Regions from separate parts of the Erwinia sp. 1181_3 genome, predicted to be linked through region 2. Evidence: predicted binding sites of a transcription regulator. Region 2 holds the regulator's gene; the other holds the start of a gene.
What was found. Region 2 encodes LexA, which represses DNA repair genes until DNA is damaged. Its sites were predicted from a motif close to TNCTGTATGTACATACAGNA; they were not measured.
Positions count from the first base shown of each region.

Region 1: the regulator LexA is predicted to act here: its motif matches at 4,382-4,401, upstream of FY046_RS01130 (YebG family protein).

Region 1 is NZ_VTDE01000001.1:241,010-248,686, forward strand. It holds gene exoX (exodeoxyribonuclease X) at 1-146, shown strand, start outside; gene FY046_RS01115 (S9 family peptidase) at 143-2,203, opposite strand; gene FY046_RS01120 (tellurite resistance TerB family protein) at 2,348-3,001, opposite strand; gene FY046_RS01125 (sugar phosphate isomerase/epimerase family protein) at 3,202-4,020, shown strand; gene FY046_RS01130 (YebG family protein) at 4,069-4,365, opposite strand; gene purT (formate-dependent phosphoribosylglycinamide formyltransferase) at 4,504-5,682, shown strand; gene FY046_RS01140 (bifunctional 4-hydroxy-2-oxoglutarate aldolase/2-dehydro-3-deoxy-phosphogluconate aldolase) at 5,729-6,367, opposite strand; gene zwf (glucose-6-phosphate dehydrogenase) at 6,591-7,677, opposite strand, start outside.
Region 2 is NZ_VTDE01000009.1:134,998-142,674, reverse strand. It holds gene FY046_RS19050 (YjbH domain-containing protein) at 1-221, shown strand, start outside; gene psiE (phosphate-starvation-inducible protein PsiE) at 396-812, shown strand; gene ubiC (chorismate lyase) at 918-1,445, shown strand; gene ubiA (4-hydroxybenzoate octaprenyltransferase) at 1,465-2,313, shown strand; gene plsB (glycerol-3-phosphate 1-O-acyltransferase PlsB) at 2,362-4,785, opposite strand; gene FY046_RS19025 (diacylglycerol kinase) at 4,913-5,281, shown strand; gene lexA (transcriptional repressor LexA) at 5,388-5,996, shown strand; gene dinF (MATE family efflux transporter DinF) at 6,079-7,401, shown strand; gene FY046_RS19010 (CsbD family protein) at 7,617-7,677, shown strand, end outside.

The DNA of each region.
Region 1 (7,677 bases), on a different contig from region 2:
TCCCGTTCGGTAAGTATCGCGGGCAGAAAGTGGATGATGTGGCGAAGAAAGATCCGGGATATTTAAAGTGGATGCTAAAAAATATCACGGATCTGAAGCCCGACTTACGCAGTGCCATGCAGCGGGCGTTGAGTGCGACGGATTAAGCCGCGGGTGTGGTCAGCAGGCCGCTGGCCAGCCCGATAAGAAATGCATACTCCAGCGCCACCCCTTCATAGGCTTTAAAACGGCCTGACTTTCCGCCATGACCAGAGTCCATATCCGTTTGCAGCAACAGTAGATGATTATCGGTTTTCAGCTCACGTAGCTTAGCCACCCATTTTGCTGGCTCCCAGTACTGAACCTGGGAGTCATGCAGACCGGTGGTGATCAACAGATGCGGATAATCCTGCGCCTTAATGTTGTCATACGGGCTGTACTGTTTGATGTAGTGATAATACTGCTCCTCAGCCGGATTGCCCCACTCGTCATATTCGCCAGTGGTAAGCGGAATGGTTTCATCCAGCATCGTCGTCACCACATCCACGAACGGCACCTGCGCGACGACCCCCTTGAAACGCTCCGGGGCCATATTAATGACGGTGCCCATCAGCAACCCACCGGCACTTCCGCCCATCGCATAGAGTTTTTCCGCATCGCCGTACTTTTTCTCCACCAGCGCATCGGTGATATCGATAAAGTCATGGAAGGTGTTCATTTTATTCAGCAGACGTCCATCGTCGTACCACTGCTGACCCATCTCACCGCCGCCACGAATATGCGTCAGGGAAAAGACAAACCCGCGATCCAACAGGCTGAGACGACTGGCGCTGAAATCAGCATCCATACTGCTGCCGTAAGAACCATAACCGTAAACCAGCAACGGGTTGGTTCCCGGCTGGTAGCTGTCTTTACGGTACACCAGTGAAACGGGGACCTCGACGCCATCACGCATGGTGATCCAGTGGCGTTCGCTGCGATAGCGCGCCGCATCAAACCCTTTCACTTCCGTCTGCTTAAGGACTTCACGCTCACCGGTGTCCAGGTCCAGTTCAAACAGCGTATCCGGCGTGGTCATGGATGAGTAGCCGTAGCGAACTTTGCTGCTGTCCGGCGTCGGGTTATGGCCAATCCAGGTCACATAGGCCGGATCGTCGAAGGCAATGCTGGTGCTCTCACCGCTTTGCCAGTTTATCTGACGCAGGCTGGTCAGCCCCTGCTGACGCTCTTCCACCACCAGCCAGTCGCGGAACAGCGTATAGCCTTCCAGCACAGTCGTATCCCGTGGCGCAATCAGCGGCTGCCACTGCTGCTCATCTGCACTGTCGCTGCGGTACAACCCGAAGTTCTTGCCATCCCGGTTGGAACGCACATAGAACTGCCCCTGATAATGGTCCACGCTGTACTCATGATCTTTACGCCGCGCAGAGAACAGCTGGGGCTGAGCATCGGCATCAGCGGCATCCAGCAACAGGATCTCACTGGTGGTGCTGCTGCCGAGAGCAATCGCCACAAACTCTTCGGACGTGGTTTTGTAAACGCTGACGTAGAAGGTGTCATCTTCCTCTTCATACACCAACTGATCCTGCTGCTGCGGCGTGCCCAGCGTATGCCGCCATACCTGATACGGCAGCAGCGTCTTTTTATCTTTCAGCACATAGTAGAGGGTTCGCGAATCACTGGCCCACGTCATCGCGGAGGAGACGCCTTCCAGCACTTCCGGGTACCACTCGCCGTTCTCAAGGTTGCACAGACGAATGCCGTACACCCGGCGTGACAGGAAGTCTTCTGCCACGGCCATTTTCTGGTTATCCGGGCTGATCGCCACGCCGCCCAGGGTATAAAACTCATGGTCAGCAGCACGCTGATTGCCATCCAGCAGCGTATCCCAGTGGTCCGGCGTCTTCGTGTCGGCGGGCTGACGGGCGTAAATCGTGTATTCATTCCCCTCTTCATAGCGGCTCTGATAACGATATCCCCGCTTCACATAAGGCACCGAATGGTCACGGGCAGGAATGCGGTCGATGATCTCCTGCAACAGCTCCGCCTGTAAGGCCTGCTGCGGCAGCAACTGTTGCTGACAGTAGTCGTTCTCAGCCCGCAGATAAGCAAGCACCTCTGGCGCTTCGCGCTCGTCGTCGCGCAGCCAGTAATAATTATCGATACGGGTATCACCGTGCAGGGTCATCTGATGGGGAATTTTATTCGCTTTAGGAGGTGTCATAGTCTCTTCGCAGTTGCTGTGCCTGTGTGTAAGGTTGGCAGCAACCAGACTGATTAACAAGCCGTTATCAGTGCAACAACGTGCTTTTCAGGGGATTTTTTTGCGCGGGTGACAGTGTTCACCCGCGAAGGATTAACTGATCTATCAGGCAGGGAGCTTCTGCTTCTCGGCACGAATGTCGGTTTCAATCGACTGACGCACGTCCTGTGGGATTTTCAAGGCATCGCCCAGCGCCTGCAAATAGCTGCGCTCCATAAAGTGGTCAACATCGATGACAAGGTTGCTGAGGAAATAGACCTCCAGCGCTTCTTCTTCGTTTTTCACATCGGCCGCCAGCTTCTGCGGATCAAGCGGAGAGTCAATGGCACGCTGCACCAGCTGCTCGCCCTGCGCACCTAAACCAGACTGGCGAATATGTTCATCAATGGCTTTACGCTCATCGTTGTCGATATGGCCGTCACTTTTGGCCGCAAAGACCAGCGCTTCAATCAGACGCTCGGCGCGACGGTCGACCGGGGAGCTCTGCTGACCAAACTCAGGCTGATCCTGATGGGTTTCACTGACACGCTGTTTGTACTTATTCCACAACAGGGCACCCGCAGCAGCACCGCCGCCGATGATTACGGCGTTCTTCCCGTACTTCATCAACAGGTTGCGGGAAGATTTACTGGCAATCAGCAATCCCGCCAGGCCACCGAGTGCACCGGGGGCCAGCATTTTGCTCAGCCCTTCTCCGCCAGAGGAGGATTTGCCTGCCTTGCCTAATACCGTCTGAATCTGTTGCAGCCAGTTGCTCATAGTCAGTCCTTCATTACCCGAAAACACCACAATAAAGCAGCACACGTCAGGAAACGTCAAACGATGAAAAGGCTGTAAAATTTCCCGTTGTTTCCAGCGGCAGATGGACAGATATCCTGCAGTCAGTCGTGGATAAGTTGTTGGATGGTTGCATTGCCTCTACCCTGAAAAGGAAATTACGCAGAGGAGAATCGATACAAATGGCATTTTCGGCGAACCCATTGTTTATCAATACCATCCTGCTCGGTGGCAGCAGTGAAGAGAAACTGCGTGCAGCTGCAGCGGCGGGTTTCAGTCAGGTGGAATTGTGGCAGCAGGATGTGAGTGAAGCCGTGGGCGATGCCGCCGCGCTGGCCGATCTCTGCCAGCAGCTTTCCCTCGGGCTGACGGATTACCAGGTGCTGCTGGATTTTGATGGGGCGCCAGAGAGCCTGCGTGAGGATAAACGGCATGAAGCCTTACAGATGATGGCAACGGCGCAACGCCTTGGCGCATCAACGCTGTTGGTGCCGGCATCCACTCATCCGCACTGTTGCACAGAACGTATCGAAGCGGATTTACGCTGGCTGGTGCAGCAGGCGGCAGATCATGGCCTGCGCGTAGCGTATGAGGCGATGGCCTGGAGCCAGCATATTAATAACACCGCCCAGGCATGGCAGCTTATCCAGCAAATTGACGCACCCAATCTGGGGCTGGTGGTGGATGCTTTTCATATTTTTGTACGCCAGAGAACGCTGGAAGACCTGGCCGGTATTCCGGCAGAGAGGATTTTTCTGGTGCAGTTGTCCGATCTGAATGAGCAGCCGGATGCAAAGCATCTGGTCGATACGGCCCGGCATCACCGATTGTTACCCGGTGAGGGCCAATACCCACTGAAGGCGCTGTTAGCGCATTTGCAGCAGATCGGTTACGAGGGGCCAATAGGCCTGGAAGTATTTAACGATCAACGCCACGCTGCTGACCCGCTGGCAACGGCACAGGCAGCGATGGCGTCATTGCGCAGTGTGCTGAGCACATAATGATCTGAACGGCTGATCAGAAAAAAGATCAGCCACAGCAGGGGCGGGTTACACCGCGCGCAGTTTGCCTTCATCAGATGCGTCGCTGTTATCAGCCGCACTGCTCTCTTCAGGCAGTTTACCGGTGCGGAGGATCTGTTGCAGCGCGTCTTTATTTTCCGCCATAAACAGCCCCAGCGCTTCACCCTGCTGTTCTTCCATTTCCAGCGGGCTGGCGGTCAGCCAGTCGGCAAAGACTTCCGCCAGGTCGAGCATCTTGTCGTAAGCATCGGCTTCTTTCTTGCTGGCAAATGTCATCTTTTCCTCACCTTTTCTGACGACAACGTATTTGATTTCAACAGCCATGATTTTCGTCCTGTTTAACTGTATTTTTATACAGTGTAGCAGCGTCGCTTTTTTCACTCAAGCGTAAAGTGCGGATGATTACGCAAACGTTTTCGTTTATACTTCGCGCGTTTTTTTCAATCCATTCAGGTAGAGATTATGACAACTCTTGGAACTGCGCTGCGCCCTAATGCAACCCGTGTAATGCTGCTGGGATCCGGTGAACTGGGCAAAGAAGTAGCGCTGGAATGCCAGCGTCTGGGTGTGGAGGTGATCGCCGTGGATCGCTATGCCGATGCCCCTGCGATGCACATTGCCCACCGCAGCCATGTGATCAATATGCTGGATGGCGCAGCCCTGGCCGCACTGGTCGCGCAGGAAAAGCCGGACTTCGTGGTGCCGGAAATTGAAGCGATCGCCACCGATATGCTGATCGAACTGGAAAAACAGGGACAGCACGTAGTGCCGACCGCACGCGCCGCGAAACTGACCATGAACCGTGAAGGTATTCGCCGCCTTGCTGCGGAAGATCTGGCGTTGCCGACGTCATCCTACCGCTTTGCCGACAGCCGCGAGGCTTTCCTGGCCGCCGCTGATGAGATCGGTTTCCCGTGCATCGTAAAACCCGTGATGAGTTCTTCCGGTAAAGGGCAGAGTTTTATCCGTGAAGCCGCACAGCTGGATGCTGCATGGGAATATGCACAACAGGGTGGCCGTGCCGGTGCCGGTCGGGTGATCGTTGAAGGCGTGGTGAAGTTTGATTTCGAAATTACCCTGCTGACCATCAATGCTGTCGACGGCATTCACTTCTGCGCGCCTATCGGACATCGTCAGGAAGATGGCGACTATCGCGAATCCTGGCAGCCGCAGCAGATGAGCGAGCTCGCACTGAAACGTGCGCAGGAGATTGCTGAAAAAGTGGTGAATGCACTGGGTGGACGCGGTCTGTTTGGCGTTGAGCTGTTTGTTTGCGGTGATGAGGTGGTGTTCAGTGAAGTGTCGCCACGCCCGCATGATACCGGCATGGTCACGCTGATTTCTCAGGACGTCTCCGAGTTCGCGCTGCATGTGCGCGCGTTCCTCGGTCTGCCCATTGGCGGCATCCGTCAGTACGGTCCGGCGGCATCAGCAGTGATCCTGCCAGAGCTGGACAGCAACAATGTGCAGTTCGCCAACCTGTCTGCTGCACTGGGCGCCGGGCTGCAACTGCGCCTGTTTGGCAAGCCAGAAATTCAGGGCAAACGCCGTCTTGGTGTGGCACTGGCAACGGGCAATGACGTGGAAGAGGCGGTGCAGCGTGCCATCAGTGCCGCTGCCAGCGTAAAAGTCAGCGGCTGACAGACCTGCGGATTATTCAAGGGGCGGAATTCCGCCCCTTGTGGTTTTATCGCGCCCCGGCAACGGCTTCCTGCGCCAGGCGGGTAATACGGTCATAATCCCCCGCTTCCAGCGCATCCGCTGGCACCAGCCACGACCCACCAATACATAGCACACTTTTCAGCGCCAGGTAGTCGCGGTAGTTAGCCGGCGAGATGCCGCCCGTCGGGCAAAAACGTACTTGTGGGAAAGGCCCGCCAATCGCCTGTAAGGCTTTCACGCCGCCGTTAGCTTCCGCCGGGAAGAATTTAAACTCACGCAGACCATAATCAAGACCGGTCATCAATTCAGACACGGTGCTGATTCCCGGGATCAACGGCACTGGGCCGTCTACAGCGGCTCTGAGCAACGGCTCGGTCAGGCCCGGGCTGATGATAAACTGCGCGCCCGCATCGGTGACTTCTTTCAACTGCTGCGCGTTCAACACGGTGCCTGCCCCAACAATCGCTTCAGGCACTTCTCTCACCATGGCCTTCAGGGCATCCATCGCGCAGGGCGTGCGCAGCGTCACTTCCAGCACACGCACACCACCCGCTACCAATGCTTTCGCCATCGGAACAGCATGCTCAAGCTTGTTCACCACGATCACCGGCACAACCGGGCCTGTTTTCAGAATCTGTTCAGCGCTTGTTTTCCAGTTACTCATCAACGACGTTCTCCTGTCTGGCCTGCCTTCCGTCCTGGTGGATCGTAGCAGGCAAAAGTGACGCTCGCGGCGTCAGGAAGTGATTATGCGATCTACCATACAGGAGAAGCACCGCGAGCGTCTACGCGATCGTTGTGTTTTTAAAATGCAGGTTCATTTTTTATGAAGCCGTATTTTGCCCACAAAAAAGCCCGCCGAAGCGGGCTTAACCTGTCAGGACAGATTACTCGAATTCATTCCACGACCGACCATCACGGGTAATCATGGCCACGGAAGCCACAGGCCCCCATGTTCCCGCCTGATAAGGCTTAGGTGCTTCTTTATCGGAAGACCAGGCATCCATAATGGAGTCAACCCATTTCCAGGCTTCCTCAACTTCGTCACGACGCACGAACAGGGCCTGGATACCGCGCATGGTTTCCAGCAGCAGGCGCTCATAGGCATCCGCCAGATGCGACTGATTGAAGGTTTCTGAGAAGCTCAGATCCAGCTTGGTGGTTTGCAGGTTATGTTTGTGATCCAGCCCTGGCACTTTGTTCAGGATCTGAATATCCATGCCTTCATCCGGCTGCAGACGAATGGTCAGTTTGTTCTGTGGCAGTTCCTGCCAGGTGTCTTTAAACAGGTTAAGTGCCGGGTTTTTGAAATACACCACCACTTCTGAACACTTTGTTGGCAGACGCTTGCCGGTACGCAGATAGAACGGAACACCAGCCCAGCGCCAGTCGTCGATGTCCACGCGGATGGAAACAAAGCTTTCGGTGGTGCTGGATTTGTTCGCCCCCTCTTCTTCCAGATAGCCAGGGACTTTTTTGCCCTGTACAAAACCGGAGGTGTACTGACCGCGTACGGTTTTTTCACGCACGTTGGTGTGATCGATACGACGAAGGGAGCGCAGAACTTTCACTTTTTCGTCGCGAATGCGATCCGCAGAGAGATCGGCTGGCGGCGACATGGCCACCATGGTCAGCACCTGTAACAGATGGTTCTGGATCATATCGCGCATCTGGCCCGCTTTATCGAAGTAACCCCAGCGGCCCTCGATCCCCACTTCTTCCGCCACGGTGATCTGCACGTGATCGATGGTACGGTTATCCCAGTTAGAGGCAAACAGGGAGTTAGCAAAACGCAGCGCCAGCAGGTTGAGTACCGTCTCTTTACCGAGATAGTGGTCAATGCGGAACACCTGGTTCTCTTCGAAGTATTCACCCACCTGGTCGTTAATCTCGCGCGATGTTGCCAGAGACGTACCCAGTGGTTTTTCCATCACAACGCGTGCAGGTTGCGCATTCAGCTTCGCTTCACCCAGG
Region 2 (7,677 bases):
CTTACGCCACGAAAACCAACGTCTCAGCAGAAGAGTATGGCGAAGGCGATTTCACCAAAGGCTTCTACATCTCCGTACCGATGGATGTCTTTAGTGTTTCACCAACCCGTGGTCGTGCGCAGGTCAACTGGACGCCGCTGACGCGTGATGGCGGCCAGATGCTGGGCCGTAAATACCAGCTGTACGATATGACAACCGATCGCGACCGCAATTACCGTTAACCGCCGGGCCAGGCATGCCTGGCCCCTACGAAATGTAAGGGTCGGGCACGCCCGGCCCGCAGCCAGTACAATGCATGCGTTATCCATCATCGAAATGTTGTGATCTGCATCACGCTCAAGCATATTGTTATCCGTCGGCATTCACGACGGATAACAATGACTTTGAGGCACACCATGACGTCCCAGGAACGTAACACGCCCGCCACCCGGCTGGCCTTTGCCCTGCAAATGGTATTAAACACAGGCCTGATCGTGCTGGCCTGTATTCTGATCATCTTTCTTGGTAAAGAGACCATCCATCTTGGTAACGTGCTGCTGAATACCGGAGAGCAGACATCGTCTTATCTGCTGATCGAAGGTATCGTGATCTACTTCCTCTATTTTGAGTTTATCGCACTGATCATTAAGTATTTTCAGTCAGGCTATCACTTCCCGCTGCGCTACTTTGTCTACATCGGGATCACGGCGATCATTCGTCTGATTATCGTCGACCATAAAAACCCGTTCGATACCCTGGCCTACGCCATTGCCATTCTCATCCTGGTTATCACCCTTTGGCTGGCGAACAGCAACCGCCTGAAGCGGGAATAACTCGCCAAACCAGCCACAAAATCGTGGCTTTTTGCCGAGCTTTGATAGGTTTGCCGCCAGGGTCTGCGTTACACTGACGCATCGAAGATTTTGCGGAGAAGTGTTATGGCTGAGAACGCGCTGTCGCTATTGCGCGCGATCAACTGGCTACCAGATTCATCACCCCTGTTAACCGCCCCCCTGCTGGACTGGCTGCTGGAAGTCGATTCCATGACCCGTCGTTTTGAGCGTCACTGCCAACAGGTGACGGTTAACCTGCTGCGTGAAGGATTTGTCAGTGCCCAGGACGCAGCAGAGGATATCGCCCTGCTGCCAACAGAACCACGTTACTGGTTGCGGGAAATCGAACTGTGCGGTGACGGGGTTCCCTGGCTGGTGGCGCGCACGCTGGTCCCGGAGTCGACCCTGAACGGCCCGGAGCAGAAGCTGCAACAGCTGGGCACCGTCCCTCTGGGTCGTTACCTGTTTGCCACGTCTACCTTAACGCGTGATTTTATTGATGTCGGCCACAGTGCTGAACTGTGGGGGCGGCGTTCACGCCTGCGTTTATCGGGCAAGCCGCTATTATTGACCGAACTGTTTTTACCCGCTTCCCCGCTCTATGCCAGCGTGGCGGCAGAAGGGGGACAGTAGCGTGGAGAGAAGTCTGCAAATGAGTAAGCTTTCGGCCTATAGCCGTCTGATGCGTATTGATAAACCGATTGGTTCGTTGCTGCTGCTGTGGCCAACGCTTTGGGCGCTCTGGCTGGCTGGCATGAGCATCCCGCCGCTCAATGTGCTGCTGGTCTTTGTGCTGGGCGTATTTTTTATGCGTGCAGCAGGTTGTGTGGTCAATGATTTTGCTGACCGCAAAATCGATGGTTTTGTGAAGCGTACCCGGGAGCGCCCGCTCCCCAGCGGTGCGGTGACCACGCTAGAGGCAAAACTGCTGTTCGCCGGGCTGGTACTGGTTTCCTTTGGGCTGGTGCTGACCATGAATAACATGACCATCTGGCTGTCGCTTGGTGGGTTGGGGCTGGCCTGGCTCTATCCGTTTATGAAACGTTACACGCATCTGCCGCAGGTGGTGCTCGGGGCGGCGTTTGGCTGGGCTATTCCGATGGGCTGGGCGGCGGTAAGTGAAACGGTCCCATTAACCTGCTGGCTGCTGTTCCTGGCGAATATTTGCTGGACGGTGGCGTACGACACGCTTTATGCGATGGTTGATCGTGATGATGATTTGAAAATCGGCGTGAAATCCACCGCCATTCTGTTTGGACGTTTCGATAAGCTGATTGTGGGGCTGTTACAGCTGGCAACGCTTGGCCTGATGACGCTGGTGGGCTGGCAACTGCATCTCAGCGGCGTATTCTATTGGGCGGTGCTGGTGGCGGGTGTGTTTTTTGTCCATCAGCAGAAGCTGATTGCCGGACGTCAGCGCGATCGCTGTTTCCAGGCCTTCCTGAATAATAACTGGGTAGGGTTGGTGCTGTTCGTTGGCGTGGTACTGGGGATCGGATAAAACGCGTAGGGGCCGATCATCTGTTTCGATCGGCCCACCACACTGACATCAATCGTGCTCTACGGCACTCTCAATGGTCATTCTCACATCCTGAGTTATCAGCTCTGCCAGCAGTTGATAAACCTGCTGTGTCTGCTCAACCTGAGCATCACCGGAATCGCTGATATAGCCTTCATCACGCAGCGTTAACACCAGCGATGTAAACACCGCTTTGTCGAAGAACTCCGGCGCGTTAATACCATGCAGCACGGACAGACGCTGTGCCATGGTACGGCTCTCTTTTTCCAGCGTGCCACGGTTAATTGCGGGTTTCGCGCTGAGGATAGAGAAGGTAATCGAGTAACGTTGCAGGGTTTCGCGCACGCCGGCAGCCAGCAGTTGCAGGGTACGGAAACGACCGGCACTCAGACGCAGACTACTCTCTTCAGCAATCAACAGCCCCTGACGGGCCATTTCAGCCACCAGTGAGTCGAGTACCTGGCCCAGTTCATCGGTGCTCCAGCGCAGGAAAAGCTCACTCTTCAGCATTGGGTAGATCACCGTGACCTGGCGCAGAAGCTCGGCGCGGGTGATTTCACGGTGCTGCATCAGAATGGCGGCAATCAGCGACGGCATCACCAGCATGTGATGAATGTTGTTGCGATAGTAGGTCATCAGCACGGCCTGCTCACGCGGCAGTACCACGATCTCGCCGATGCTATCCTGCTCCAGCTCGAATTTGTTCATGCTCAGCGCATGTTCCAGCAGTGCCTCTGGCGTCATATCCGGCACGGTGGAATCAGGCGAGTACGGCACATTGCGCAGCAGTTGCACATAACAGTCGAGCTGTTCGGTCAGCTGCTCGCGGGTCATCGAACGCTGGCGTGATGCCAGCAGCGCAGTCACACACAGGTTCATGGCATTGGCTGCCCCTGCATTGTTAATCCGCACCATGACTTTCTGCGCGATGTCGTTCACGGCCGGGGTTAACCAGGCTGGACGCTGAGCTTCAATAGGATCGATAGCCTCACGCCACTCTGGTACCTGCTGATTCAGATACGCGACCAGCGGCAGCGGCTCACCAAAGTTCACATAGCCCTGACCGAGATTACGCAGCTTACGCAGCCCGCGCACCATCGACATAAAGCCTTCTTTCTCTTTGGTCGCACCGCGCAGCTCTTTGGCGTAAGTTCCCACTTCCATCACGTGTTCGTAACCGATGTAAATCGGTACCAGCGTAATAGGGCGGTTACCTCCACGCAGCATCGCCTGAATCGTCATCGACAGGGTGCCGGTTTTCGGATCCAGCAGGCGGCCTGTACGTGAACGGCCGCCTTCCACGAAGTATTCGACGGAATAGCCACGGGTGAACAGCTCACCAAGGTATTCACGGAACACCGTGGAGTAGAGCTTATTGCCCTTGAAGGTACGACGAATAAAGAAAGCGCCCAGGCGACGGAAAATCGGGCCCGCTGGCCAGAAGTTCAGGTTGATCCCGGCTGCAATATGCGGCGGCACCAGACCCTGGTGATACAGCACATAGGAGAGCAGCAGGTAGTCCATATGGCTGCGATGGCAGGGCACGTAGACAATCTCATGTCCGTCCTGTGCCAGCTGGCGCACGCGCTCACCGCCGTTAACGTTAATCCCCTGATACAGCTTGCTCCAGGTCCAACCCATGATACGGTCGGTCAGACGAATCGCTTCGTAAGAGAAGTCAGCGGCGATCTCTTCCATCAGCTCAACGGCATTCTGCTGGGCTTTTTCATGGGAGATTTTTTTGCTGCGTGCTTCGTCTTCAACCGCTTTGGCGATCGCTTTAGACTGCAACAGCTTGTTGAACAAGTCCTGGCGCACAGGCAGACGCGGCCCCACGGCCGCTAAACGCTGGCGGGCAAAGTGCATACGCGCCACACGGGCCAGCTTCTGCGCGATGATTTTATCTGTACCGTGCTCGGTGGCCATATGGCGCAGCGATACCATCGGTGAGAAGCGCACAAAACTGTCACGTCCCAGCCAGATGACGGCAAAGAATTTCTGGATACCATTCAACATGCGCAGATGCGGCTGTTCGTCACCCTGTACCTCACGGCCCGGCGCACGACCAAACATCACTGATACCGGCACCATTTGCACATCCAGATCGGGATGATTGCGGTGCAGATCGAGATAATCGTGGAACAGCTTGACCGACTCAAGATTCGGAACAAAGTACGGGAACAAGCGCGGGCCATCATGAATAAACACATGGCGTGGCAATACCGTACCGTCGATCTCCAGAGGTTCCAGAGGATCGGGCAGGTCTTGTTTGCGACACTGCTCACGCAGTGCAAGGAGATCGGCCTTTGAATCATAAGGCAGCACATACATAATAGGGCGCGACGTATCAAGCCCGAGTTCGGCAACCGGCTCAGCCGGAATTGCTTTACTTTTTACCAGTAGTTTTACTGGAAGATTCAATAAGTTATAATATAATTTACGCCAACCTGACATAGACAACATGAAGCCTCTTGTTAGCAAAGCGCCGCAAGCATACCAGAAAGCGCCAACAGAATCTGTGGTGTTAAAAAACCTGTAGTTCCACTCATTGACGTTAAACTTCTCAAAGGGTTCCCTGATTATGGCAAATAATGTCACCGGACTGACGCGAATCATAAAAGCAGCCGGGTATTCGTGGAAAGGCATCCGCAGCGCGTGGCAGCATGAAGCCGCTTTTCGTCAGGAAGCCGTCGCGGCGATCATTGCGATTATCATTGCCTGCTGGCTGGACGTAGATGCCATTACCCGTGTGCTGCTGATTGGCTCGGTCATGCTGGTCATCATTGTCGAAATACTCAACAGTGCCATCGAAGCGGTCGTCGACCGTATCGGCAGTGAAATACACCCCCTTGCAGGCCGGGCCAAAGATATGGGTTCTGCGGCCGTGCTGTTGACTATCTTGCTGGCAATTTTTGTTTGGATCATGCTGTTAGTGCCACATTTGCGATGAGTTTTCCAAAAATCGCCACAAACTGCATTTCGCCCAACTTTAGGTTTTCAATGTCTAAATACCTGTATATACTCACAGTCGACTGTATAAACAACCAGGGGGCGGAATGAAAGCACTAACGGCGAGGCAGCAGCAGGTTTATGACCTGATTCGCGACCACATTAATCAAACTGGTATGCCGCCGACGCGCGCAGAGATCGCTGCGCAACTTGGTTTCCGTTCCCCGAATGCGGCTGAAGAACACCTGAAGGCCTTAGCCCGTAAAGGCGTGATTGAGATCGTTTCTGGTGCTTCCCGCGGTATTCGCCTGATGATGGAAGAAGAAGACGGTCTTCCACTGATTGGCCGGGTTGCCGCCGGTGAGCCACTGTTGGCAGAGCAGCACATTGAAGGGCACTACAAAGTTGACCCTGACCTGTTCAAGCCTGGCGCTGATTTTCTGTTGCGCGTCAGTGGGATGTCGATGAAAGACATCGGTATTATGGACGGCGATCTGTTAGCGGTACATAAAACGGAAGATGTGCGTAATGGGCAGGTTGTGGTTGCGCGCATTGATGACGAAGTGACAGTGAAACGCCTGAAAAGGCAGGGTAATACGGTGCAACTTTTACCAGAAAACCCGGACTTCAAACCTATCATTGTCGACCTGCGTCAGCAAACGCTGACTATTGAAGGTCTTGCTGTCGGCGTTATTCGCAACGGCAACTGGCTGTAATCGTTACTCCCCGCTAAATCCTGCGCGCTGCTTCTGTGGCGCGTATTATCATCTGTAATCGCTTTAGCTCTGATGGGTTCTGATGAAACTGCTCACCTCTGCGGATAAAAGCCTCTGGCGGCTGGCGCTGCCGATGATCCTTTCTAATATTACCGTGCCACTGCTTGGTCTGGTCGATACCGCCGTGATCGGCCATCTTGATAGCCCGACGTATCTTGGTGGGGTGGCGATCGGCACAACCGTAACCAGCTTCCTGTTTATGCTGCTACTGTTTCTACGCATGAGCACCACCGGGCTGACTGCCCAGGCATTTGGAGCCAGTGATAAATCCGCACTGGCACGTGCATTGATGCAGCCGCTGCTGCTCGCTTTGCTGGCCGGCCTGCTGTTTATCCTGCTAAGAACACCCATCACTCACTTTGCTCTGGGCCTGACCGGTGGCAGCGAAGACGTTCTGCACCAGGCGGCACTGTTTATGCAGGTGCGCTGGCTCAGTGCTCCCGCAACGTTGGCCAATCTCGTGCTGCTTGGCTGGCTCCTTGGGGTGCAGTATGCGCGTGCCCCTGTGATCCTGCTGGTGGTGGGTAATCTGGTCAATATCCTGCTGGATCTGTGGTTTGTTATTGGCCTGAAGTGGGGTGTACAGGGCGCGGCAGCGGCTACCGCAATAGCTGAATATGTCAGTTTTATTGTTGGTCTGCTGCTGGTATGGCGGGTGATGAAACTGCGTGGTCTGTCAGTAAGGTTGATGCTGAGTGCCTGGCGCGGTGATGTGGGGCGCCTGCTGCGCTTAAATCGCGACATCATGCTGCGTTCTCTGTTGTTGCAAATCTGCTTTGCGTCGCTGACTATCTTTGGTGCCCGTATGGGGAATGATGTGGTGGCGGTCAACGCGGTATTGCTGATGTTCCTCACCTTTACCGCCTATGCACTGGATGGCTTCGCCTATGCGGTTGAGGCCTGTTCTGGAGAAGCCTATGGCGCGCGCGACAGTAAGCAGTTACTCAGCGTCTGGCATGCTGCCTGTCGGCAGTCGTTACTAGTTGCAGCAGGGTTTTCTCTATTTTATGCCCTGTTTGGTGAGCAAATTATCGCGCTGCTGACGTCTCTGGAACCGCTTCGCCAGCTTGCCGATCGGTATTTATGGTGGCAGGTGCTGATGCCATTAGCGGGTGTGGGCTGTTATTTGCTGGATGGGATGTTTATCGGTGCCACCCGCGCCAGTGAGATGCGCAACAGTATGGCCGTCGCAGCACTGGGCTTTGGTTTGGCGCTGTTTAGCGTGCCGTGGCTGGGTAACCATGGTCTGTGGCTGGCAGTCACGTTGTTCCTGCTGCTGCGCGGTGTCTCCCTGTGGGTCATCTGGCGTCGTCACTGGCGTAAGGGAACCTGGTTCGCGCAGTGACACATTTGGTTACGTAACGCGCCGCTTCGCTAGTTCACTGAATTCTAGGTGTTTTTAGTGATTTCTACCGCTTTTGCCAGCGGGTTAACGGCCAGTGCGTGGTTTCTCTACTACAATTATCTTTGTCTCAGGCAAATAACCAGATGATTGTCTGGTTTAACAGTTGGTTTTTGAGGCATTAAAGCTGTTTTAACCCAAGGTAGAGGAATCACATTATGAATAAAGACGAAGCCGGCGGTAACTGGAAACAGTTTAAAGGTAAAGTGAAAGAACAAT